Regions from separate parts of the Streptomyces sp. NPDC006510 genome, predicted to be linked through region 2. Evidence: riboswitches for the same ligand, from Rfam matches in the RefSeq annotation. Region 2 holds a riboswitch; each other region holds the start of a gene.
What was found. A riboswitch is a leader RNA that binds a small molecule or an ion and turns the genes downstream of it on or off. The one in region 2 is predicted to bind cobalamin.
Positions count from the first base shown of each region.

Region 1: it holds a riboswitch for cobalamin, as region 2 does, so the genes downstream of both, ABZY11_RS39855 (HoxN/HupN/NixA family nickel/cobalt transporter) here and ABZY11_RS34405 (CbtB-domain containing protein) in region 2, are expected to answer to the same signal.
Region 3: it holds a riboswitch for cobalamin, as region 2 does, so the genes downstream of both, ABZY11_RS40405 (iron ABC transporter permease) here and ABZY11_RS34405 (CbtB-domain containing protein) in region 2, are expected to answer to the same signal.
Region 4: it holds a riboswitch for cobalamin, as region 2 does, so the genes downstream of both, ABZY11_RS30840 (ribonucleoside-diphosphate reductase subunit alpha) here and ABZY11_RS34405 (CbtB-domain containing protein) in region 2, are expected to answer to the same signal.

Region 1 covers NZ_JBEXPH010000260.1:1,003-6,829, forward strand. The annotation lists partial or broken gene ABZY11_RS39835 (sugar ABC transporter substrate-binding protein) at 1-252, opposite strand, end outside; gene ABZY11_RS39840 (hydroxyacid dehydrogenase) at 735-1,745, shown strand; gene ABZY11_RS39845 (hypothetical protein) at 2,014-2,385, shown strand; gene ABZY11_RS39850 (hypothetical protein) at 2,527-2,763, opposite strand; gene ABZY11_RS39855 (HoxN/HupN/NixA family nickel/cobalt transporter) at 2,948-4,036, opposite strand; cobalamin riboswitch at 4,064-4,267, opposite strand; gene cobN (cobaltochelatase subunit CobN) at 4,416-5,827, opposite strand, start outside.
Region 2 covers NZ_JBEXPH010000170.1:3,297-9,123, reverse strand. The annotation lists gene ABZY11_RS34420 (tetratricopeptide repeat protein) at 130-513, shown strand; gene ABZY11_RS34415 (GNAT family N-acetyltransferase) at 618-1,124, shown strand; gene ABZY11_RS34410 (CbtA family protein) at 1,234-2,007, opposite strand; gene ABZY11_RS34405 (CbtB-domain containing protein) at 2,035-2,250, opposite strand; adenosylcobalamin (AdoCbl) riboswitch at 2,254-2,402, opposite strand; gene ABZY11_RS34400 (phosphoglycerate mutase family protein) at 2,512-3,105, shown strand; partial or broken gene ABZY11_RS34395 (glycoside hydrolase family 16 protein) at 3,294-4,148, shown strand; gene ABZY11_RS34390 (NAD(P)/FAD-dependent oxidoreductase) at 4,403-5,827, opposite strand, start outside.
Region 3 covers NZ_JBEXPH010000272.1:1,749-7,575, forward strand. The annotation lists gene ABZY11_RS40390 (GntR family transcriptional regulator) at 1-542, shown strand, start outside; gene ABZY11_RS40395 (hypothetical protein) at 821-988, opposite strand; gene ABZY11_RS40400 (hypothetical protein) at 1,172-1,651, shown strand; cobalamin riboswitch at 1,695-1,835, shown strand; gene ABZY11_RS40405 (iron ABC transporter permease) at 1,937-3,046, shown strand; gene ABZY11_RS40410 (ABC transporter ATP-binding protein) at 3,046-3,831, shown strand; gene ABZY11_RS40415 (ABC transporter substrate-binding protein) at 3,847-4,869, shown strand; gene cbiE (precorrin-6y C5,15-methyltransferase (decarboxylating) subunit CbiE) at 5,064-5,827, shown strand, end outside.
Region 4 covers NZ_JBEXPH010000134.1:5,890-11,716, forward strand. The annotation lists gene ABZY11_RS30835 (ribonucleotide-diphosphate reductase subunit beta) at 1-578, opposite strand, end outside; gene ABZY11_RS30840 (ribonucleoside-diphosphate reductase subunit alpha) at 578-2,989, opposite strand; cobalamin riboswitch at 3,128-3,258, opposite strand; gene mctP (monocarboxylate uptake permease MctP) at 3,434-5,068, opposite strand; gene ABZY11_RS30850 (DUF3311 domain-containing protein) at 5,065-5,319, opposite strand; gene ABZY11_RS30855 (GntR family transcriptional regulator) at 5,542-5,827, opposite strand, start outside.

The sequences.
Region 1 (5,827 bases), on a different contig from region 2:
TTGCTGGAGCTTGGTCTCGAAGTCGTCGAAGATCGCCGTGACCTTGACCTTGTAGCCGGTGGACTTCTCGAAGGCGGCAGCGAGCTTGAGCGCTCCCTGCTCTCCCGGTCCGCCCGGTGTCGTCCGGGTCCACAGTTCGAGCGGTGCCTTCGAGTTCTGCTTGGCATCCACTCCCGCAGGCCCTGATGTACAGCTGGTGAGGACCAGTGCGGAAGCGAGAACACCCGCACCGATCCACCGCGATCTCTGCATGACAACTCCTGTTTCGCCGCATCACAGCTGGCCTGGAAAGCGCTTGCTGGGACGCTAACGGCGTCCGAATCCTTGGTCAATAGTCCGATGAATACAAAAATCTCGCGATGGCTCGCGAGAGCCTTGCCGGACACACCACCGCACCCCTCCCCCACCGGCCGACACCTCCACGAGTCAATTGATCACCTCGTGAAAACACCTGACGGAACGGCAGTTCAGTGGACTTGAGCGCAGGTCGGCCGACCGTACGCCGATCGCACCCGAACGCGACAGCCGACCGGACAGCGAATCCCGGATGACCGATCTTCATCCGAGACCTGTTCAATCATCCGATGTATCGTGCTGCCAGTGCGCCGACCAAGGCACCGAACAAGCCACGCCAATCTTCAACATCAGGTCAGACATTTCCCCACGCGCCCGACCAGGGCTCACGAGTCGATTCACTGACGGCCTGTCAGCGAACAGCTGAGGAGCGCAACGCCATGAACGAGCCGGCACGCCGACCGACAGCCCTGTTGGTCATGGAGGAAGAACGCAGGGCCGACGTCTATCCCCCGGAGGTTCTAGCCGAAATCGAAAGTCTCGTACACCTGCAGGGTTCACCCCTCACACGGCAGCAGCTCGACGAGGATCCCGACGTGCTGCGACAGGTCGATGTCCTGTTCACGGGCTGGGGCGCGCCCGTACTCGATGCCGCCTTCCTCTCGCATGCCCCCCGGTTGCGGGCAGTCCTCGTCGCCGCGGGCTCCGTGCGGCACCTGACCACACCCGCCTTCTGGGCGCGCGGCATTCCGATTGTCTCCGCGGCCGCGGCCAACGCCGTCCCGGTCGCGGAGTTCACTCTCGCTCAGGTCCTCCTCGGACTCAAGCAGGTACATCGCATCACCCGGGAGGTGGCAAGCAGTCGCCGCTTCCCCCACAACCCCCAGGTGCCGGGCGCCTACCGGTCACGCGTGGGCCTGCTGGGGCTCGGTCACATCGGCCGTCTCGTCGCGGCCCACCTCGGCCGCTTCGACATCGAGATCCTCGCCACGGATCCCATCGCCTCCCCGGAGACCGCCCGGCGGGCGGGCGTCCGGCTGGTCGGCATCGAGGAAGTGTTCGCCACCTGCCAGGTCGTCAGTCTCCACGCGCCCCTTCTGCCCGAGACCCGTGGCACGATCGGAACACGGCTGCTGAACTCCCTGGGGCCCGGCGCGACGCTGATCAACACCGCGCGCGGCGCGCTCATCGACGAGACCGCCGCGGCGGAGGTCCTGCGCGCCAGACCCGACCTCACCGCCGTACTCGATGTCACGCACCCGGAGCCTCCCGCCCATGACTCGCCACTCTTCACCCTTCCCAACGTTGTCCTGACACCCCACCTCGGCGGTGCCCTCGGGGCCGAACGTCATCGTCTCGGAGAGCTTGTGCTCGACGAACTCCGACGCTTTATACATGACCAACCTCTCCAGTACGCGATCGACCCCGCCCGCGCCGCATCGCTGGCCTGAGGCCGCGGCAGCAGTCCGAGCGGTCGGGGCCCGACACGGCGGTGCCCCGACCGCGGCGTCAGCGAAACGTCAGCGAAACGTGAGTGGAACGTCAGTGCGGGACGGGAGAGTTCGGGGCCCGCCGGGCCCTCGCCTCCGACTCGTGACGACGTACCCGGATTCGCGCGCCGCTGTTCGTGTGTTGTGTTCGCGCGTCCCCGCGGGCCGACCGTCGACTACATCGCCGAAGGAGTCAGCCATCGACCTGCGGAGAATCAAGGCAGTTGTCGTGGCGGCCACTGCCGTGGCGGGAATCGCCGTGGCGGCCGCACCGGCACAGGCGAGCGTCTGCCAGGTGCGCGGCGGCTCCATCATCTGCGAGTACGGCGTCAGCTTCTACACGTTCGCCAACGGCACCCGGCAGGAATTCGCGATCGGTACCGATCGGGCGGTCTGGACGCGCTGGAACGACACCGCGGGGAACTGGACCGTGTGGACGTCCATGGGCGTAGTGGCGACGAGCGGGGTCACCGTGGAACCGCTCCCGCACGACACCTTCTCCATCGTCGTCACCGGCACCGACGGCGGACGGTGGGAACGTCTGCGCTACAGCTTCCCCGAGGGCACCTGGTCGGACCGCTGGGAGCCGTACCGGGGCTGAGCAGTGGCCGCGGGCCATCGGCAGCACCCCGCCGAGCGGCGGCCGGCGGAGCGGGCGACGGGCCTGAACCCACTGCTCGGCCCGTCGGCGAACCGCCCGTGCGGCCGGACCGCCCGGCCGCACGATCGCCCGGTACGAATCTCAGTGCGGTCTCCAATGGAATTTTCCGCCACCCACCCACCGCACCACGCCCGGGTCGTCGAGGTCGTGGACCCTGATTCCCGCGGCCGAGGCGACGGCGAGCACATCCAGCATCGACGTTGCCGCGCTGACCACCTCCCCGTCGATCTCCACAAGGCGGAAGGGCGGGTCGCCGGGCTGCACTCCCAGCACGGTGATCCGGGGCGACTGGATGTAAGGACTGCCACTTTCGGTCATGCGTAGATCGCTTCCACGCCACGGGCGACACTATGCCCGGCGGCAGGACGGGTGACGCCTCTTCGCGGAGCAGTACGTCTGCCTGGGCCAATGGCGTGAGGCCCGGCGGATTCACGCCGTTCGGCGGAACCGGAACGCGTATCGGGCGCCTCGTCCGGTCCCGCCGATGCCGAGCGGCCCGGCGTCAGGCGCTGTCGGCGGCGCGGGCCGTCCAGCGTTGCTCGACGTCGGCGAGTCTCCAGTAGGCCAGTGCCACCGCCCACACCACCACGAAGAGCCCGACGATGATGTAGCCGACATTGCCCAGGTCCAGGCCCGAGATCCAGCCGGTGACCGAGTCCCGCAGATCGAGCTTGTCGTGCAGTACGGTGACCAGCTCGATCGTGCCGATGAGGAAGGCGACGGCGATCGACAGCCCCGTGATGGCAAGGTTGTAGAAGACCTTGCGCACCGGGTTGGAGAAGGCCCACTGGTAGGCGAAGTTCATGAACGTCCCGTCGAGCGTGTCGAAAAGGCTCATCCCGGCGGCGAACAGCAGCGGCAGGCAGAGAATCGCGTACCAGGGCAGACCGGCGGCGGCGCCGCTGCCCGCCATGACCATCAAGGTGACCTCGGTGGCGGTGTCGAAGCCGAGGCCGAAGAGGAAGCCGAGCGGGTACATCTGGCCGGGCCTGGTGATGGAGCGGGTGAACCGGCCCAGGATCCGGTTCATGAACCCTCGCGAGTCCAGATGCCGCTCCAGCTCGGACTCGTCGAAGCGGCCGGCCCGCATCGCCCGGAAGACCCGCAGGATGCCGACGAGCGCGACCAGGTTCAATGCGGCGATCAGGTAGAGGAAGGACCCGGATACGGTCGTGCCGACCACACCGAGCACCTGGTGCGTGCCCGAGTCCTCGTTGATCAGCACTCCGGCGAGCTGTGCGCCGCCGGCAACCAGCGCGGCCATGGTGACGACCACACTGGAGTGGCCCAGCGCGAACCAGAATCCGACCGACACGGGCCGCTTGCCGTCGGCCATCAGCTTGCGGGTCGTGTTGTCGATGGCGGCGATGTGATCCGCGTCGAAGGCATGCCGCATGCCGAGCGTGTAGGCGGTGATCCCGAGCCCGATGCCGAACGCCTTGGAGCCGACCTCGTAGTGCCGCGGGACGACGAGCAGGAACAGCACGCCGAATGCCAGCACATGCAGGGCGGCGATCACCGCGAGCAGCCCCACTGTTCGGACGGTGTCCTCGCGTCGCCACTTGAACACGGCGGAATCGGGCAGGGTCATGCGGTCACGCTCCAGCACCTCGTGGATTACTTCGTGAGATGCCGTGGCCGGTCTCCTGGCTTACGGGTTCGCTCGCGCTCGTATCCGTCCCTGCCTTCCCGGCCGCGCTCTGCGGCCAGTGGCGTCAAGGGGGCGGATACTCCCCGATCACAGTGGCGAGGGCCGCTCCGGTCTGAGACTTCCTGAAGTCTGTCACCGGTCTTCCCGAACACCACGACCCGCACACTCTAAGCTCCGGCGCGCGCCGCCTACAAGCCCGCCAAGCGCACTCCGGCGGCTCCCGCTCCCGCACTCGACTCGGGTCGACGAGTCCCGGCCGGCATTCCGGCCGGGGCTCGTCACATGTCGCTGTCCGGTGGTTCGGTGCCGGGCTCGGAGGTCAGTCCTCGCCCTCCAGGTTGCCCTCCGTCTCCAGGTACGCCTGGCGCAGGGCGTCGAGGACCGCCGGGTCGGGCTTGGCCCACATGCCGCGGGACTCCGCCTCCAGGAGCCGTTCCGCGATGCCGTGCAGGGCCCAGGGGTTGGCCTGCTGGAGGAACTCGCGATTGGTCGGGTCCAGGACGTACGTCTCGGTGAGCTTGTCGTACATCCAGTCGGCGACCACGCCCGTCGTCGCGTCGTAACCGAAGAGGTAGTCGACGGTGGCGGCCAGTTCGAAGGCGCCCTTGTAGCCGTGCCGGCGCATCGCCTCGATCCACTTGGGGTTCACCACCCGGGCGCGGAAGACCCGCGAGGTCTCCTCCACCAAGGTGCGGGTGCGGACCGTCTCGGGGCGGGTGGAGTCGCCGATGTACGCCTCCGGGGCGGTGCCGCGCAGGGCGCGAACGGTGGCCACCATGCCGCCGTGGTACTGGAAGTAGTCGTCCGAGTCGGCGATGTCGTGTTCGCGGGTGTCGGTGTTCTTGGCCGCGACCGCGATGCGCTTGTACGCCGTCTCCATCTCCTCGCGGGCCGGGCGGCCGTCGAGTTCGCGTCCGTAGGCGTAGCCGCCCCACACCGTGTAGACCTCGGCGAGGTCCGCGTCGGTGCGCCAGTCGCGGGAGTCGATGAGCTGGAGCAGACCGGCGCCGTACGTACCGGGGCGGGAGCCGAAGATGCGGGTGGTGGCGCGGCGTTCGTCGCCGTGGGCGGCCAGGTCGGCCTGGGTGTGGGCGCGTACGTGGTTCTGCTCGGCCGGCTCGTCCAGGGCGGCGACGAGGCGGACCGCGTCGTCGAGCAGGCCGATGGTGTGCGGGAAGGCGTCGCGGAAGAAACCGCTGATGCGCAGGGTGACGTCGATGCGCGGGCGGCCGAGTTCGGCCGGCGGGATCGCTTCCAGGCCGGTGACACGGCGCGAGGCGTCGTCCCAGACCGGGCGGACGCCGAGCAGGGCGAAGGCTTCTGCGACGTCGTCACCGGCGGTGCGCATCGCGCTGGTACCCCACAGGGAGAGGCCGACCGAGGTGGGCCAGTCGCCGTTGTCGGTGCGGTAGCGCTCCAGGAGCGAGTCGGCCAGGGCCTGGCCGGTCTCCCAGGCGAGGCGCGAGGGTACGGCCTTGGGGTCGACGGAGTAGAAGTTGCGGCCGGTCGGCAGGACGTTGACCAGCCCGCGGAGCGGGGATCCCGAGGGTCCGGCGGGGACGAATCCGCCGTCCAGCGCGTGCAGGGTGTGGGCGAGTTCATCGGTCGTGGCGGCCAGCCGGGGTACCACCTCACGGGCGGCGAAGTGGAGGATGTCGGCGACCGCCCGCGGGTGCCCGGCCGCCACCTCGGTGACCGCGTCCTGGGACCAGTCCGCGTCCTCCATCGCCT
Region 2 (5,827 bases):
CCGACAATTTAGTGGAATATTCAATCATCACTCGGCGTTCCGGCAATCGCAGGGTGGTCGAGCGACAGCTGGGCCGGCGGTTGGACGGAGCCGGGCACGATCCGGACGGTCCGTGACAGAGGAGGGCAAGTGAGCGACACCTACTACGAGTTCGGTACGGCTGCCGATCGCTGGGACCGTGCGCAGATGTTCTTCGAGGCGAAGGAGTACATGACCGCGGCCCGGATCCTGGAGGGGCTGGTGGAGGAGGTCCCGGAGCAGGTGTCGCCGCGTCTGCTGCTGGCCCGGACCTACTACCACTCGGCACGGCTCGGCAAGGCCGAGACGGAGCTGCGGGCGGTGCTGGAGCGCGACCCGGTCGAGCACTATGCGCGGCTGATGCTGGGCCGCACCCTTGAGCGCCAGGGGCGGAGCGCGGAGGCGGCCGGTCATCTGCGGATGGCGGCGGCGTTCTCCGGGGACTTCGACTTCGATGCGGGCCGGAAGGACAGCCAGGGTCCTGCCGCCGGGTGAGTCCGGGAGGAGCCCGACGAGCCCTCCGGACCCCCGCGGTCGGCGGGCGTCTCCCGGTCAATTCGGATGACGTCCGCCCGGCCCGCGTGATACTTCACTCGCCCATGACCGATCTTGAGACCCCGCGCCTCCTGCTCCACCCGATGAACGCCTCCGACGCCTTGCGGGTGGTGTCGGGCACGCCGGGAGACGGGGCCCTCTGGGCGCCCGGCTACCCGTCCCCCGGCGAGGTGGCCGCGGCCGGGCGCTTCCTCGACACCTGTGCGACGACCGGCGACCCCAGCCCCTTCGGCTCGTACGAGATACGCCGGCGCACGGACGGACTGGTGATCGGCGGAATGGGATTCCACGGCGCGCCGGACGAGAACAGGCACGTCACGATCGGTTACGGCCTGGTCCCCTCGGCCCAGGGGATGGGTTACGCCTCCGAGGCCTTGCGCGCCCTGCTCCTGTTCGCCCGTGATCAGGGGGTGAGCTGTGTGCACGGTGACACCGACCTGGGCAACATCGCGTCCCAGCGCGTCATGGAAGCCGCCGGCATGCACCTGGTGAAGGAGGACGAGCGGTTGAAGCACTACCGGATCGACTGGGTCCCGCAGACCGGGGAGTGACCCGTGGCCGTCGAGCGCCGGACCGGCCGGTGCGCGGCAGCGGAACGCCGGAACCCCGCCGGGAGCTCCCGGCGGGGTTCCGCTCATCGGCCCGCAGGCGTTGATCCGGTCAGCCGGCCGCCGGAGCTGCCCGGTTCGCGGGGCCGTTTCCTGTTGTGACGGTGCCGGTCCCCGGCGCGAGCAGCCGGTCCGTCAGAGCGCCGAAGACGAGACCGAAGGTCACCCAGAGGGTGGCCTGCACGGCGAGGGTGCTCAGACGGAACTCCCACAGCAGGGCGGCCGGGAAGTCCTTGCCCACTTCGTTGTACGAGGGCAGGAACGCGTAGGCGAGCCCGATCACCAGGAGGTAGGCGGCGGTTGCCGTGATCGTCGCGTTCCAGTTGCCCAGCCCGTGAGCCAGCCGCCTGCCGAGAATGACCGCGGCGACGGCCAGCAGCACGCTCAGGGCGACCATGAGGAAGAACAGCGCGGTACGCCGGCCGATGGTGTCGGGGTTGCCGACGGCAGGTGGGTTGGCCGGGTACTTCAGGAACGGCACGACGTACACCGTCAGCAGGGCCGCACCCGCGATCAGGGCGGCCGTGGCCCGCGGGCCGAATCTGCCGATCCGGCCGAGGGCGTAGCAGAAGACGAGGGCGGCGATACCGCCGACCGCCACACCGAAGACCAGTACCCCGGTGGCGAGGCCGACGGTGGACTGCACGGTGCGGCTGACCAGCTCCTCGCCGCCGTCATGGTGGTGGTTGTGCGACTCCTCAAGGGCGATGGCCGCGTCCACACGCGACTCGCCGAGGAAGTAGGCGACGAGCAGAGCGAGCACACCCGCGGCGAGGCCGGCCAGCATGCCGCGGACGAGCAGAGCTCTGACAGATATGGAGTTCATGAGGTTTCCCCTGGATCGGACGGTACGTCAGTGGCAGGGGAAACCGAGGAGGTGGCGGCCGTCGTGGACCCACTCGTGGACACCTTCGCCGGAAATGACCGCGGTGGCGCCCTGCTCGGCGCCGACGAAGTACAGCAGTACGAGCATGAGGATGCCGAAGAAGACCGCCCAAGGGGCAATGGCCTTCGGGGAGATGGGAGTGATCGCCGGTACGGCGGTGGGGGGCGCAACGGTCTGTGCCATGGCAGAACCTCCTGAGGGAACACGCGTCCCGATCGTGGTGCCTGAGGCGTAGGTGCCGGGTCTGACTTCCCGCGCGGAGGCGGGTTCACAGTGGCGCGACCGTGCCGGATTCTCACCGGACTTCCGTCGCACCTACGCCATGTTCGTCGTGACGATACTCCTTGGAGGCGGCCCCTGCCATGGTGCCGACGGCGAACCGGACCGCCCGGATGCCATGGTGGGCACACCCGAGGGGCCAGAGTTCAAGGAGTTGACCCGGTCATGGCGATACAGGTGATGTTGATCTCACCGGCGCTCAACGCCGCGCTGCGCGAGGCCCGTTTCGACGGTGACGCACCGCTCGACGCGGCCGGGGCCCGCCACGCCCGGGCCGTCGCGTCAGCGGTGCCCGCCGCCGACCGGTATCTGCGCGGGCCGTCCGAGCGATGCGCCGGGACTGCCGACGCGTTGGGGCTTCGCGCCGGGCCCGAACCGGCCGTCCGTGGCTGGGACATGGGCCGGTGGAGCGGCCGACGGCTGGCAGCGGTGAGCGCGGCCGAGCCGGAGGCGGTCTCGGCCTGGCTGACCGACCCTGCGGCAACTCCCCATGGTGGCGAGTCCCTGCTGGAGCTCTGCGCCCGGACCGGACGCTGGCTGGAGACACTGGAGTCCACCGAGGGCGACGAGGGCCACCGCGTACTGGGGGTCGTCGAGCCGGCGGTGGTGCGGGCGGTGGTCGTCGTGGCACTCGCCCTGCCGGTGGAGGCGTACTGGCGGCTGGATGTCGCCCCACTCACACTGACCGGGCTCGGTGGACGGGCCGGCCGGTGGAACCTTCGGTGCGGACAGCCGCTGTCCCCCGCACCGGGCGACTGATCCCGGACCCCCCTCGCGCAACCGCTGGATGCAAGAAGTGTGGTCCGTACCAAGGTCTTGACACCGCTTTGGTTCACTTCTTAAATCACATACAGAACCAAGACCTCTCCCTGCTCCCCCCACAACGAGCATTTGTCATATGCATGGCAAAAGCTCGACTGCTCCATTCCGCACGGGAAGGAAACCCCATGACCTCCCCCCGCCTCCCCCGCCGCCTGCTCGTGGCCGCGATCTCCGTACTCACCCTCGTATCGGCCTCTTCCGGTCTCGCGGCCGGAACGCCCGCGCCCGGAGCCCGGGCCGCGGCAGCAACGTTCACCGATGACTTCGCCGGCCCCGCCGGCTCCGCCGTGGACAGCGCCAAGTGGCAGACCGAGACCGGCGACAACGTCAACAACCATGAACGGCAGTACTACACGGCCGGGAACAGCAACGCGGCACTCGACGGCCAGGGCCATCTGGTCATCACCGCGCGCCGCGAGAGTCCGAACAACTACCAGTGCTGGTACGGCACTTGTGAGTACACCTCGGCACGGCTGAACACCTCCGGCAAGTTCACCCAGACATACGGGCACGTCGAGGCGAGGATGAAGGTGCCGCGCGGTCAGGGCATGTGGCCGGCCTTCTGGATGCTGGGCGACGACATCGGCCAGGTCGGCTGGCCCGACTCGGGCGAGATCGACGTCATGGAGAACGTCGGATTCGAACCGTCCACGGTCCACGGCACGTTGCACGGGCCGGGCTACTCCGGTTCCGGTGGCATCGGCGCCGCCTACACCCTGCCCGGCGGCCAGGCGTTCGCCGACGACTTCCACACCTTCGCGGTCGACTGGGCGCCCGGCTCGGTGACCTGGTCGGTGGACGGAAACGTCTACCAGCGCCGTACGCCCGCCGACCTCGGGGGCAACGCCTGGGTGTTCGACAAGCCCTTCTTCCTGATCCTGAACCTCGCGGTGGGCGGCTACTGGCCGGGCGACCCCGACGGCAGCACCTCCTTCCCGCAGCAACTCGTCGTCGACCACGTGCGCGTCACCACCAGCGATCTCCGGCCGCCGGCCTGACCGTTCGGCCGGGTCCGGTCCGTCGGCCCCTGCCGGTGAGTCCTGGTCACAGCATCCGCAGCGACTGGTTGCGGCCGCCCCGCCCGCCGAGGATGGCGAGCGAACGCGTCGCCATCGCCCGCGCCCTCGCACCGTCGCCCGGCATCCTGTTGTGCGACGCGCCCGGCACCCGTACACGAAGTCGCTGCTGGCGGCCGTCGTCACGGCCGGTACGGATGCCGCCCCGTATCGAGGGCCTACGCGTCCCGGTACGCCTCCAGCAGGCGCAGCCAGACCTCGCTGATCGTCGGGTACGCGGGTACGGCGTGCCACAGCCGGTCGATGGGGACCTCGCCCGCGACCGCGATCGTCGCCGAGTGCAGCAGCTCGCCGATGCCCGGTCCGACGAAGGTGACACCGAGCAGGACCTCCCGGTCGAGGTCCACGACCATGCGGGCGCGGCCCCGGTATCCGTCCGCGTACAGGCCGGAACCGGCCACCGCGGCGAGGTCGTGATCGACGGCCCGCACCCGGTGGCCGGCCCGCTCGGCCTCGGCGAGGGTGAGGCCGACCGAGGCGGCCTCCGGGTCGGTGAAGACGACCTGGGGGACGGCCGCATGGTCGGCGGTGGCGGCGTGGGCGCCCCAGCGGTCGGTCTCCAGCAGCGGTACGTCGGCGGCGCGGGCGGCGATCGCGGCGCCCGCGATGCGTGCCTGGTACTTGCCCTGGTGGGTGAGGAGCGCCCGGTGGTTGGCATCGCCGACCGCGTAGAGCCAGGTGGTGCCCTCGACGCGGCAGCTGTCGTCGACGGGGAGCCAGGTGCCGGGCTCCAGGCCCACCGTTTCCAGTCCGAGGTCGTCGGTGCGCGGGGCCCGGCCGGTGGCGAAGAGGATCTCGTCGGCCTCGATGCGTCCGCCGCCGTCCAGTTCCACGGTGACCGGGCCGTCCGGCACCGCGCGCCGTACGGCGGCGACCGAGGCCCCGGTGCGGATGTCGGCGCCCGCCTCGGTGAGGGCCTGCCCGACCAGTTCGCCGGCGAAGGGCTCCATCTTCGGCAGGAGGCCCTTGCCGCGGATCAGCATCGTCACCCGGGCGCCGAGGGCCTGCCAGACGGTGGCCATCTCCACGCCGACCACGCCGCCGCCGACGATCACGAGGCGGCCGGGTACCTTCCTGGCACTCGTCGCCTCCCGGCTGGTCCAGGGCCTGACCCCGTCGATGCCGGGCAGGTCGGGGACGACGGCGCGGCTGCCGGTGCAGACGGCGACGGCATGGCGGGCGGTGAGCCGGTGTTCCGTGCCGTCGGGCGCGGTGACGGACACCGCCTTCTCGCCGGTGAGCCTGCCCCGGCCCCGGTAGATGTCCGCGCCGATGCCCTCCAGCCAGGCGACCTGTCCGTCGTCCTTCCAGTGCGATGCGTACGCGTCACGGTGGGCGAGGACCGCGGCGGTGTCCAGCGGCCCCTGCACGGCGTCGCTGAGGCCCGGGACGCGGCGGGCGTCGGCGCGGGCGACCACCGGGCGCAGCAGGGCCTTGCTGGGCATGCAGGCCCAGTAGGAGCACTCGCCGCCGATCAGCTCCGACTCGACGACCGCCGTGCTCAGTCCGGCGGCACGGGCCCGGTCGGCGACGTTCTCACCCACCGGACCCGCTCCGATCACCACGACGTCGTACTCGGCGTT
Region 3 (5,827 bases), on a different contig from region 2:
GCGAGCTCGCCGCGGAGCTCGGGGTGAGCAGGCTGCCCGTCCGAGAGGCCCTGAAGGCACTGGTCACCGAGGGGCTGGTGACGCCGAGGCCGCGGACATGGGCCGTTGTGCGGGAGTTCACGCCTGCGGACATCGAGGACCTCGATGAGGTCCGCGCGGCCCTTGAGACGCTGACCTTCCGGCTCGCCGCCCAACGGCGTACCCGCGCGGGACTCGAGAAGCTCCGCTCGGATCTCGACGCCGAACGGAAGGCGGCGGACAAGGGGGACGCCGTACGGGCCCGCCGGGCTGCCGCGGACTTCCACGAGACGGTGACCGCGCTGGCCGACAACGAACTCCTGAACGAGCTCCAGACCACCCTCCGCAGCAGGATGCGCTGGCTGCTGGGGCAGCACGACGACCTCGAAGGCGTCGCACACGAGCACGAGGGCCTGTACCGGGCGATCGCGGAGCGCGATGTCGTGGGCGTCGAAAAGCTGGCCGGCAAACACCTGGTGACAGGCCGCCACGCGGCTGCCGCGCGGCGCAAGCGCCAGGACTGAACGCAACGGCCCGGCCGGGGCGGCGGGCACGGCAACGGGCCGCCCCGAGAGCTCGGACGTAGACGATTCCGTCCGGGACATCCGGGCGGATCTCCGTGCCGATGTTCCGGTCGAGAAGGTCATCGAGCCGTTCGAGCGGGCCGACGAGCGCCCGCCCGCCGGCCCTGGCGACCCGCACGGCGGCGTCGGCCTTCGGCTTCATCGCGCCTTCGGCAAAGGCCGGTCGGGGGATCGCCTCCGGTGATGCCGTGAGAATGTCCCCGCTGTTCGGGCGTCCCTCAGTTCTCACTGACGAAGTCGCCGTCCGTGGGCATCGCGAGCATGTCCGCCTTGAGTTCCGCGGCCGGAGCCGCCGAGGCGAGGTCCTTGTCCACGACCGCCTGCAAGCCCCCCAGCGGCCACGGAGCTCTCCTCAGCGCCCTTGCCGCGGTATTCGTCTTCGTCAACCTCGGCTCCGTGTGCAGTCACAGGTGACGTGGCCGTGTTCGCCGGCCGGGGCGCGTCGGTGGGGGGACAGGGGGCCGGCTCCGGTGACCGAGGGCTTCTGCCGGGCGGCGGTGTCACCGCCCGACGGGGCGGGTGGATCCAACGGTTGGTTACTGGTCGGGGTCGGAGTGGCAGCCGGTGTCGTGGCAGCCTTCTGCGTCCCGCGCGTCGTGGCGGAGTACCGCACCCGCAACCGGGCCGAGTTCCAGGACGCTGCCGCGGTCGTCGATCCGACCGTGCGGGCCGCCTTCTGCCGAGGGGCATGGGCACTCGCCGTCACGGCCCTCCTGTGGCCGGCCGCATGCGTGGTGAGCGTGGTCTCGCTCGTGGGCTCCGCCCACATGGGGTCGGGGGCGTTCGGAGTGACGGCGACCGTGTTCCTGGCCGTCATCGGGATCACGGTGGCCACCGGCGTGGCGTTGCGCCGCCTGCTCGGCGGTGTCCCGTCCGGGGCCCTGATCGGCATGATGGGCATCGGCTACGTCGGTTCGGTGTCCGAGGCAGGGGTCAGCGGCCCGCAGCAGATCGCGGGGGCCGGTCTCGCCGGGTTCGCGGGCCTGCTGATGCTGGTGCTGGACCGGGCGCATCGCACGGCGCGCAGAGCGGGTGCGGCTCGCGAGTAGCGGCCGTGCGCGGTCCGGGGCGTACCGGAATCACCCTCTGACGATGAATCAGGGCATTCACGCTAAGCTGCGAGTGCCCCGCGGGGGAAGTCCGGTCGAAATCCGGCGCTGACCCGCAACGGTAGGCGGAGCCTGGCATGTGGCCCCGTAAGCCCGATTACCCGCGGTGGTGAAGGCTCCTGTCAATTCGCCGTGGACTGCGAGTGGTGCTGCGCAGGGCGCTCCGCGTCCGGGCTGCTCCTTTGATCACGTAGGTGCACGGCCCGAGGCGAAAGCGATCCGCCCGTGGCCACACCCCTCGACCGTAGACCTGCCGTGCCGTCGCGCACGTCCCGCGCCGGATCAGGGCCCGCGCCGCCCCGGCGTGTGTCACTGCCGCTGCTCCTGATCACCCTGTGCGCCGTGCTCCTGGTCTCGCTCGTCTGCGGGGCGGGGATCGGGGCGTCGGGGCTCACCTGGGGCGAAGTGCTGCGTTGTCTGTGGGCCGGGCTGACCGGCGGCCGAATAACCCCCGACCAGGTCCCGGCGTACACCATCGTCTGGGAACTGCGCTTTCCGCGGGCTGTGCTGGCCGCGGTCGTCGGGGCCGGACTCGCGGCCATCGGCGTCGCCGTACAGGCCATGGTCCGCAATGCCCTCGCCGACCCGTTCGTCCTCGGGATCTCCTCGGGTGCGGCCGTCGGCGCCAACGCCGTGCTCATCTTCGGAGCCTTCGGCGCGCTGGGCATCTGGGCGCTGTCCACGGCGGCGTTCCTGTCCGCGCTCCTCGCCATGATGCTGGTGTACGCGATCGCACGCACCGCTCGCGGTCTGACCCCGGTGCGGCTCGTCCTGACCGGCACCGCGATGTACTACGGCTTCTCGGCCGTCACCACGTTCATGGTCTTCGCGGCCGAGCGCGGTGAAGCCGCCCGCTCCGCGATGATGTGGATGCTCGGCAGCCTCGGCGGAGCCAACTGGTCCTCCGTGCCGATCGCCGCGGCGGCCGTGCTCGGCGGTCTCGCCCACCTCGCCTGGTCGGCGCGCCGGCTGAACGCCCTCGCCATGGGCGACGAGACCGCGGCCGCGCTGGGCGTGGACGCGGGGCGGCTGCGCAAGGAGTTGTTCCTGGTCTCCGCGGCCGTCACGGGGGCGGTGGTCGCGGTGAGCGGTGCGATCGGCTTCGTCGGCCTGATGGTGCCGCACGCCGTACGGATGCTGGTCGGCGCGGACCACCGCCGGCTGCTGGCCGTCGCACCACTGGCGGGCGCTGTTCTGCTGATCTGGGTGGACATCCTCTCCCGGGTGGTGCTCGCGCCCGCCGAACTGCCGGTGGGCGTGCTGACCGCGGTCATCGGCGTGCCGTGCTTCGTACTGCTGATGCGCCGTCGTTCCTACACGTTCGGAGGCGCGTGATGCGGATCGACATCGAGGATCTGACGGTCGAGATCGCCGGCGCGCGGCTGGTGGAGGAGGTCACGCTGGGAGCGGCGGAGGGGCAGCTCGTCGGTCTCGTCGGGCCCAACGGCAGTGGGAAGTCCACCCTGTTGCGCTGCGTCTACCGGGCGCTGCGTCCCTCGGCCGGCACGGTGCGGCTCGGCGGCGAGGACCTGTACGCGATGAGCGCACGCGAAGGCGCCCGTCGGCTGGCCGCACTGCCCCAGGAGGCGGTCACCGAATTCGACTTCACCGTTGCCGAGGTCGTGGCGATGGGCCGGCTGCCGCACCAGTCGTCGGTGGGCCGGACCACCGACGAGGACCGGCAGGCGTGCCGGACCGCGCTCGCTGGAGTCGGCGCCGGCCACCTCGCCGACCGCGGCTTCCTCACCCTCTCCGGCGGCGAGAAGCAGCGGGTGCTGATCGCCCGCGCCCTGGCACAGCAGCCCCGGCTGCTGGTGCTCGACGAACCGACCAACCATCTGGACATCGCACAGCAACTGGAAGTGCTGGCGCTGGTACGCGACAGCGGGCTGACCGTCCTCACCGCGCTGCACGATCTCAATCTCGCCGCACTCCACTGCGACCTGCTCCATGTCATCGACAGCGGGCGGATCGTCGCGTCCGGCGCTCCGCACGACGTGCTCACCCCCGAGTTGCTGGCCGAGGTCTTCGGCGTACGGGCACACCGCGTCCCGCATCCGGAGACCGGCGCCGTACAGCTGCTCTTCGACCGTCTCCGCCCCGCTCGATCCGATTCCTGAGGAGTCGCTTCCCCCATGCCCAACCCCGTACGCCCCGCCGCACTCGTGCTCTCCGCCGTCCTGGTCCTCACCGGCTGCGGTGCGGAAATCACCCCTCGCCAGGAAGAGAGGAGTGGTGCTCGCACAGCCGGGGACCACTATCCGGTGACCATCGAGAACTGCGGCCGGCAGAACACCTACGACAAGGCCCCGCAGCGCGTGGTCACCAATGACGTCGGCATCACCGAGATCATGTTCGCGCTCGGACTCGAGGTCCACATGGCGGGTTATGTGATGCCCGAGGACAAGGGCGACCTCACGTCCGTTCCCTGGAAGGACGGCTACCGAAGGACCAAGTGGCTTTCCAGGAAGAGCATCAACAAGGAGCTGGTCCTCGACGTCCGTGCCGATCTGGTCTTCGCAGGATGGAACTACGGATTCAACGAGGGCGACGGGTTCACTCCCGCCGAGCTCCGAAAAGTGGGCATCGGCTCATATCTGCTGAGCGAGTCGTGCCGCAACGGCCGCGGGAAAGCACGCGGGGTGATGGCGCCACTCGATGCGCTCTACACCGATTTGCGGAACCTGGGAAAGATATTCGACGTGGAGGACCGTGCGGACACCCTCATCGCGACGTTCCGGAAGCAGGTGGCCGAAGCGCAGGCCGCGGCGCCGAAGGGTGCTGACCGCCCGCGGGTCTTCCTCTACGACGACGGGCGGGACAAGCCGCTGACCTCCGGTGCCTACGCCGGACCGCACGACATCATCACCAAGGCGGGTGGTGATCACGTCATGAAGGACCTCAAGGACAGCTGGGTGACGGTGGGCTGGGAGACCGTGGTCGAACGTGACCCCGAGGTGATCGTGATCAACGACTACGGTGACACCGGCGCGGCGCAGAAGGAGAAATTCCTGAAGTCCTATCCGCCGCTGGCGAACGTCTCGGCCATCAAGAACGATCGCATCTTTGTCCTCGATTACGCGGACCTGGTGGAAAGTCCGCGCAATCCCGCGGCCATCAGCTCACTTGCCGCATATCTGAGGAAAGCGACTGCCTAGGGCCTTTCGTTCGGATCAGGCCGGGCTCGCGGGGTCCGGCCTGATCCAAAAGAAAGACCCTGGAGCAGGCTCGGGGCGGCCACCTGGCCGTCGCCCGATCATGGCCGGACAGTAGAGTTCGGCTGCGTCATCCCCTGAACACCGAGGTACCGGCCGTGACTCTCGCACCACCCGAACAACCCGTCCCACCTGCGGTGACCGTCGTGGGAATCGGCGCCGACGGGTGGGCGGGACTGCCCGACGCGGCGCGCGCGGAACTGGCCGGCGCACAGGTTCTCATCGGTGGCGGGCGGCAACTCGACCTGCTCCCGCCGGCCTGCCGGGGGCAACGGGTGCCGTGGCCCTCGCCGTTGCGGCCGGCCGTCCCCGGCCTGCTCGCCGCGCACGCCGGGAGCAGGATCGCCGTCCTGGCCAGCGGCGACCCGATGTTCTACGGCATCGGCCGGGCACTCACCGAAGTGCTCGGCGCCGACGCGCTGAGGATCCTGCCCCACCCGTCGTCCGTGTCCTACGCCTGTGCCCGGATCGGCTGGCCGCTGGAGGACACCGAGGTCGTCACCCTGGTCGGCCGCCCCGCCGCCCGGCTGGCCGCCGCACTGCACGACGGCCGACGGGTACTGGCCCTCAGCGCGGACGCCGGCACTCCGGCCGCGGTGGCCGGGCTGCTGCGCGAACAGGGCTTCGGCCCGAGTCGTCTGCGCGTGCTCGAACAGCTCGGCGGAGCGGACGAAGCCTGCGTGGAGGGCACCGCGGACCACTGGCCGCACCCACCGGGCGACCCGCTGAACATCATCGCGATCGAATGCCGGCGCGCCCCCGGCACCCCGCGCCTCGGTGCCGTCCCGGGCCTGCCCGACGAGGCGTACGAACACGACGGGCAGCTCACCAAGCGGCACATCCGGGCCGCGACCCTCGGTGTGCTCGCGCCCGCCCCCGGCGAACTCCTGTGGGACATCGG
Region 4 (5,827 bases), on a different contig from region 2:
CAGTAGACGTACGCGAACGCGCCGTAGAAGAACAGCCCCTCGATGCACGCCGCGAAGCAGATCAGGTTCAGCAGGAAGCGGCGGCGGTCGGCCTTCGTCTCCAGGCGCTCGATCTTCTCGACCGAATCCATCCACTTGAAGCAGAACTGCGCCTTCTCACGGATGGACGGGATCTCCTCGACCGCGTCGAACGCCGCCGCCCGGTCGTCCGGGTCGGGCAAGTAGGTGTCCAGCAGCGTCAGATAGAACTGGACGTGCACGGCCTCCTCGAAGAGCTGCCGCGACAGATACAGCCGCGCCTCGGGGGAGTTGATGTGCTTGTACAGCGTCAGCACGAGGTTGTTCGAGACGATCGAGTCACCCGTCGCGAAGAACGCGACCAGCCGGCCGATCATGTGCTGCTCGCCGGGGGACAGCTTGGCGAGGTCGGCGACGTCGGAGTGCAGATCGACCTCCTCCACCGTCCAGGTGTTCTTGATCGCGTCGCGGTAGCGCTCGTAGAAGTCCGGGTAGCGCATGGGCCGCAGGGTCAGTTCGAAGCCCGGGTCCAGCAGGTTCTTGTTCTCGGTGGTGCTCATTACTGGCAGGCCTCGCAGGACTCGGGGTTTTCGAGGGAGCAGGCGATCGCGTCCGCGTCGGGCGCCGAAGCCTGCTGTACGGGAATGGGGGCGGCGGCCGCGGCCTGGCCGGAGGCGGCACGGGCGATCCGGGTCGCCGGGCGCGAGCGCAGGTAGTACGTCGTCTTCAGCCCCTGCTTCCAGGCGTACGCGTACATCGAGGAGAGCTTGCCGATCGTCGGCGTCTCCAGGAACAGGTTCAGCGACTGGCTCTGGTCCAGGAACGGCGTACGGGCCGCCGCCATGTCGATCAGACCGCGCTGCGGGATCTCCCACGCCGTGCGGTACAGCGCCCGCACCTCCTCCGGGATCCAGGCGAAGCCCTGCACCGAACCGCTGGCCTCGCGCAGCGCCTCACGGGTGCGCGCGTCCCACACCCCGAGCTGCTTCAGCTCATCCACCAGATACGCGTTGACCTGGAGGAACTCACCGCTGAGCGTCTCGCGCTTGAACAGGTTGGAGACCTGCGGCTCGATGCACTCGTACACGCCCGCGATCGAGGCGATCGTCGCCGTCGGCGCGATGGCGAGCAGCAGCGAGTTGCGCATCCCGCTCTTCGCGACGCGGGCGCGCAGCGCCTCCCACCGCTCCGGCCAGTTCAGCTCGGTGTCGTAGTGGTCGGGGTGCAGCACACCGCGGGCGGCACGCGTCTGGGACCAGGCCGGCAGCGGACCGGACCTCTCGGCGAGGTCGCAGGACGACTCGTACGCGGCGAGCATGATCCGCTCGGAGATCTTCGTGGAGAGCGCGCGGGCCTCGGGGGAGTCGAAGGGCAGCCGCAGCTGGAAGAAGACGTCCTGGAGACCCATGGCGCCCAGGCCCACCGGGCGCCACTTCGCGTTGGAGCGGCCGGCCTGCTCGGTCGGGTAGAAGTTGATGTCGACGACCCGGTCCAGGAAGGTCACGGCGGTGCGGACGGTGGCGTCCAGCCGCTCCCAGTCGATGTCGCCGTCGGCGACGAACGCGCCGAGGTTGACCGAACCCAGGTTGCAGACGGCCGTCTCGCCGTCGTCGGTGACTTCGAGGATCTCGGTGCACAGATTCGACGAGTGGACGACGCTGCCCGGCTCGGCGGTCTGGTTCGCGGTCCGGTTGGAGGCGTCCTTGAACGTCATCCAGCCCTGGCCGGTCTGCGCGAGGGTGCGCATCATCCGGCCGTACAGCTCACGGGCCGGGAGCGACTTGCGGGCCAGCCCCGCGGCCTCCGCGGCCCGGTAGGCGGCGTCGAACTCCTCGCCCCACAGGTCGACCAGTCCGGGCACGTCGGCGGGCGAGAACAGCGACCACTCGCCGTCCGCGTCGACCCGGCGCATGAACTCGTCCGGGATCCAGTGCGCCAGGTTGAGGTTGTGCGTGCGCCGCTGGTCCTCACCCGTGTTGTCGCGCAGCTCCAGGAACTCCTCGATGTCCGCGTGCCAGGTCTCCAGGTAGACGGCGGCGGCACCCTTGCGGCGGCCCCCCTGGTTCACCGCGGCGACGGAGGCGTCGAGCGTCTTCAGGAACGGCACGATGCCGTTGGAGTGCCCGTTGGTGCCACGGATCAGCGAACCGCGGGAGCGGATGCGGGAGTACGACAGACCGATGCCGCCCGCGTGCTTCGAGAGCCGGGCCACCTGGTGGTAGCGGTCGTAGATCGAGTCGAGCTCGTCCAGCGGGGAGTCCAGCAGATAGCAGGAGGACATCTGCGGGTGCCGGGTGCCGGAGTTGAACAGCGTGGGGGAGGAGGGGAGGTAGTCGAGCCGGCTCATCAGCCCGTACAGCGCCGCCACTTCGTCCACGGCGCGCTGCGACTCGTCCTCGGCCAGCCCGGACGCGACCCGCAGCATGAAGTGCTGGGGCGTCTCGATGACCTGACGGGTGTGCGGGTGGCGCAGCAGATAGCGGCTGTGCAGGGTCCGCAGCCCGAAGTAGCCGAAGCGGTCGTCCGCGCCGTCGGCGAGCGCACGCTCCACCAGCGCGTCGAGTGCGGCCGCGTGGCGGGCGACGAACCCGGCGGTGCGGTCAGCGATCAGGCCCTCGCGGTGCCCGACGGCGACCGAGGCGGAGAAGGAGACCGCGCCCTGACCGGCCGCCTCGTCCGCGATGGTGAGGGTCAGGAGCCGGGCGGCGAGCCGGGAGTAGGCGGGGTCCTCGGAGATCAGCCCCGCGGCGGCCTCGGTGGCCAGCGACCGCAGCTCGGCCTCGTCCGCCCGCGCGCTGCGGCCGCGCAGCGCGGCAGCGGCGACCCGGCCGGGGTCGGTGTCGGGCAGATCGGCGGTCAGGTCGGTCAGGGTCCGCAGCAGTGCGGTTCCCGGTCCGTCCTGTGCGGCGGCCCCGGACTCGGCTGCTGCGGACGCGGCGACTGAAGCCGGATCGGCTGGCGCGATGGTCACGTGGTGCTCTCCCTCGCTCGGCTCTGGGCCGGCGGGGAACGGGGCAGCCGGACGGACGCACACCCGGGCAGGGCGGCACTCCGCACGGCGTCCACCGGCCCAACCGCGAGGCCCGGACGTCTGGGCATCCGGTTCGGTCGAGCCGGATGCGCTGCCGGCAGGTCATCGGACTGGCTCGGGGTGCACAAAAGCGCACTGAATACACCGTTGCGGGACAGTTCCGGATTCGCACCGGATTCCCCTGCGGCGACAGCGAGGATGAGCATACATGTGGGGGCTGCCCGATGAGGCAGCCCCCACATGTTGTGTCACTCGGTCGAGCCGGGCCCACAGAATGAGCCGTACGGCCCTTTCCCGGGCCGGTGGGCCCCGATCGTGCCGACGGCCCGCCGCGCCCCGCTGGAGGGGGCTCGACGGGCCGTCGGCAGGCCGTGGGCCGCGTCGTCAGTGACCGCCCGGCGCCCCCGCCGTGGCCGGCGGGAGCTTCGTGCTGACACCCGGGTCGCCCGCGTCGGCGGTGTAGTCGGCCGGGGAGGTCTCGTCGATCCCGGCGGGCGCCTTCATAGCGTTCAGGACGAAGGTGAGCGCCACCGTCACCACCACGTTCAGCACGAACGCGGTGAGGCCGATGTAGCCGATCTCGCCGATCCCCGGGATCTCCTTGGACGAGCCGCCGAAGTGCGCCTGGGTCGGGCTGGCGACACCGTACGCGGCGACCGTCCCGTACACCATGCCGACCGCCCAGCCCGCGAGCAGCGCCCAGCGGTGGAACCAGCGGGTGAACAGGCCGCCGACCAGGGCCGGCATCGTCTGGAGGATCCAGATGCCGCCGAGCAGCTGGAAGTTGATCGCGACCGTCTTGTCCATGGTGAGGACGAAGGCGAGCGCGCCGACCTTGACCAGCAGCGACACCAGCTTGGAGACCTTGGTCTCCTGCTCCGGGGTCGCGTCCGGCTTCAGGAAGTCCTTGTAGATGTTGCGGGTGAAGAGGTTCGCCGCGGCGATCGACATGATCGCGGCGGGCACCAGCGCGCCGATGCCGATGGCGGCGAACGCGACGCCCGCGAACCAGTCCGGGAACATGTTCTCGAACAGCTGGGGAATGGCCAGCTGACCGTTGTCCACCTTGATCCCGGCGGCGATGGCCATGAAGCCGAGCAGCGCCAGCAGACCCAGCATCAGCGAGTACAGCGGCAGGATCGTGGTGTTGCGCCGGATCACGTTGCGGCTGCGGCTGGAGAGTGTCGCCGTGATCGAGTGCGGATACATGAACAGCGCCAGCGCCGAGCCCAGCGCCAGGGTGGCGTACCCCCAATGGCCCGCCTCGCCCGGCGCGAGCGCGCCGCGCGGCTTGCCGGTGGCCGGGTTGGTCTGCGAGAACGCCTCGCCCGCCTTGGCGAAGATGTCGTCGAAGCCGCCGAGCTTGATCGGGATGTAGATGATCGCCACCGCGATGACCAGGTAGATCAGCCCGTCCTTGACGAACGCGATCAGCGCGGGCGCCCGCAGACCGGACGAGTAGGTGTACGCGGCGAGCACCGCGAACGCGATCAGCAGCGGCAGGTCCTTGATGAACCAGTGGGTGTTCTCGCCGCCGCCGACGCCCATCACGTCCAGCACCGCCTGGATGCCGACGAGCTGGAGCGCGATGTACGGCATCGTGGCGAGGATGCCGGTGACGGCGACCGCCAGCGAGAGGCCCTTCGAGCCGAAGCGCCCGCGCACGAAGTCCGAGGTGGTGACGTACCCGTGCTTGTGCGAGACCGACCACAGCCGCGGCAGGAAGGTGAAGATCAATGGATACACGAGGATCGTGTACGGCACGGCGAAGAAGCCCGCTGCGCCCGCCGCGTAGATCGCCGCGGGAACGGCGACGAAGGTGTACGCGGTGTACAGGTCGCCGCCGAGCAGGAACCAGGTGACCCAGGTGCCGAACGACCGTCCGCCCAGGCCCCATTCGTCGAGGCTGGCCTCGTTCTCGGCCTTGCGCCAGCGCGCCGCCAGGAAGCCCATGACCGTGACGGCCACGAAGAAGAAGATGAAGACGCCGAGCGCGACGCCGTTCACGCCGTCCTTCATGCCGACTCACCTCCCTTGCGGGCGCGCTGGTCACGCTGCCACAGCTTGTACGCGACCATCGTGAGCGCGGTGGAGATCAGCACCCAGAGCATCTGGTACCAGTAGAAGAACGGAATGCCGATGAAGGTGGGGTCCACCTTCGCGTACGAACTCACCCAGAGCATCGCCACGAACGGCGCGATGAGACAGAGGGCGATGACCACCCGGACCGGTGTGACGGTCGGTGGCTTTCCTTCTGGGTCTGCTGGCATGCGGCGACTCCGTCCCCTCGCTGATCACCTTGTAATGCGCAGGAAATCTAGGGGAGGCTTCCGGTCACCGTCACCCCCTGCCCGCATTGCGGTCCGGCAACGGTCCGTCAAGCGGGTACGTATGTTCGCAATCTCTCCAGACGTACGACAGTTGGTCCGCACCAAGGCAGGCGAAAGGCCCCCGCGGAGTGATGCCTTCCACGGGGGCCGCGAGCGCCGGGCTCAGTCCGTGGGCCGCTTCAGGCGCGCCACGAACTTGTACCGGTCGCCGCGGTAGACCGAGCGCACCCACTCCACCGGCTCGCCCTGTCCGTCGAGCGAGTGCCGGGAGAGCATCAGCATCGGCAGGCCCACGTCCGTACCGAGCAGACCGGCCTCGCGCGGCGTGGCCAGCGAGGTCTCGATGGTCTCCTCGGCCTCGGCCAGCCGTACGTCGTACACCTCCGCCAGCGCGGTGTAGAGGGAGGTGTACTTCACCAGTGAACGGCGCAGCGCGGGAAAGCGTTTG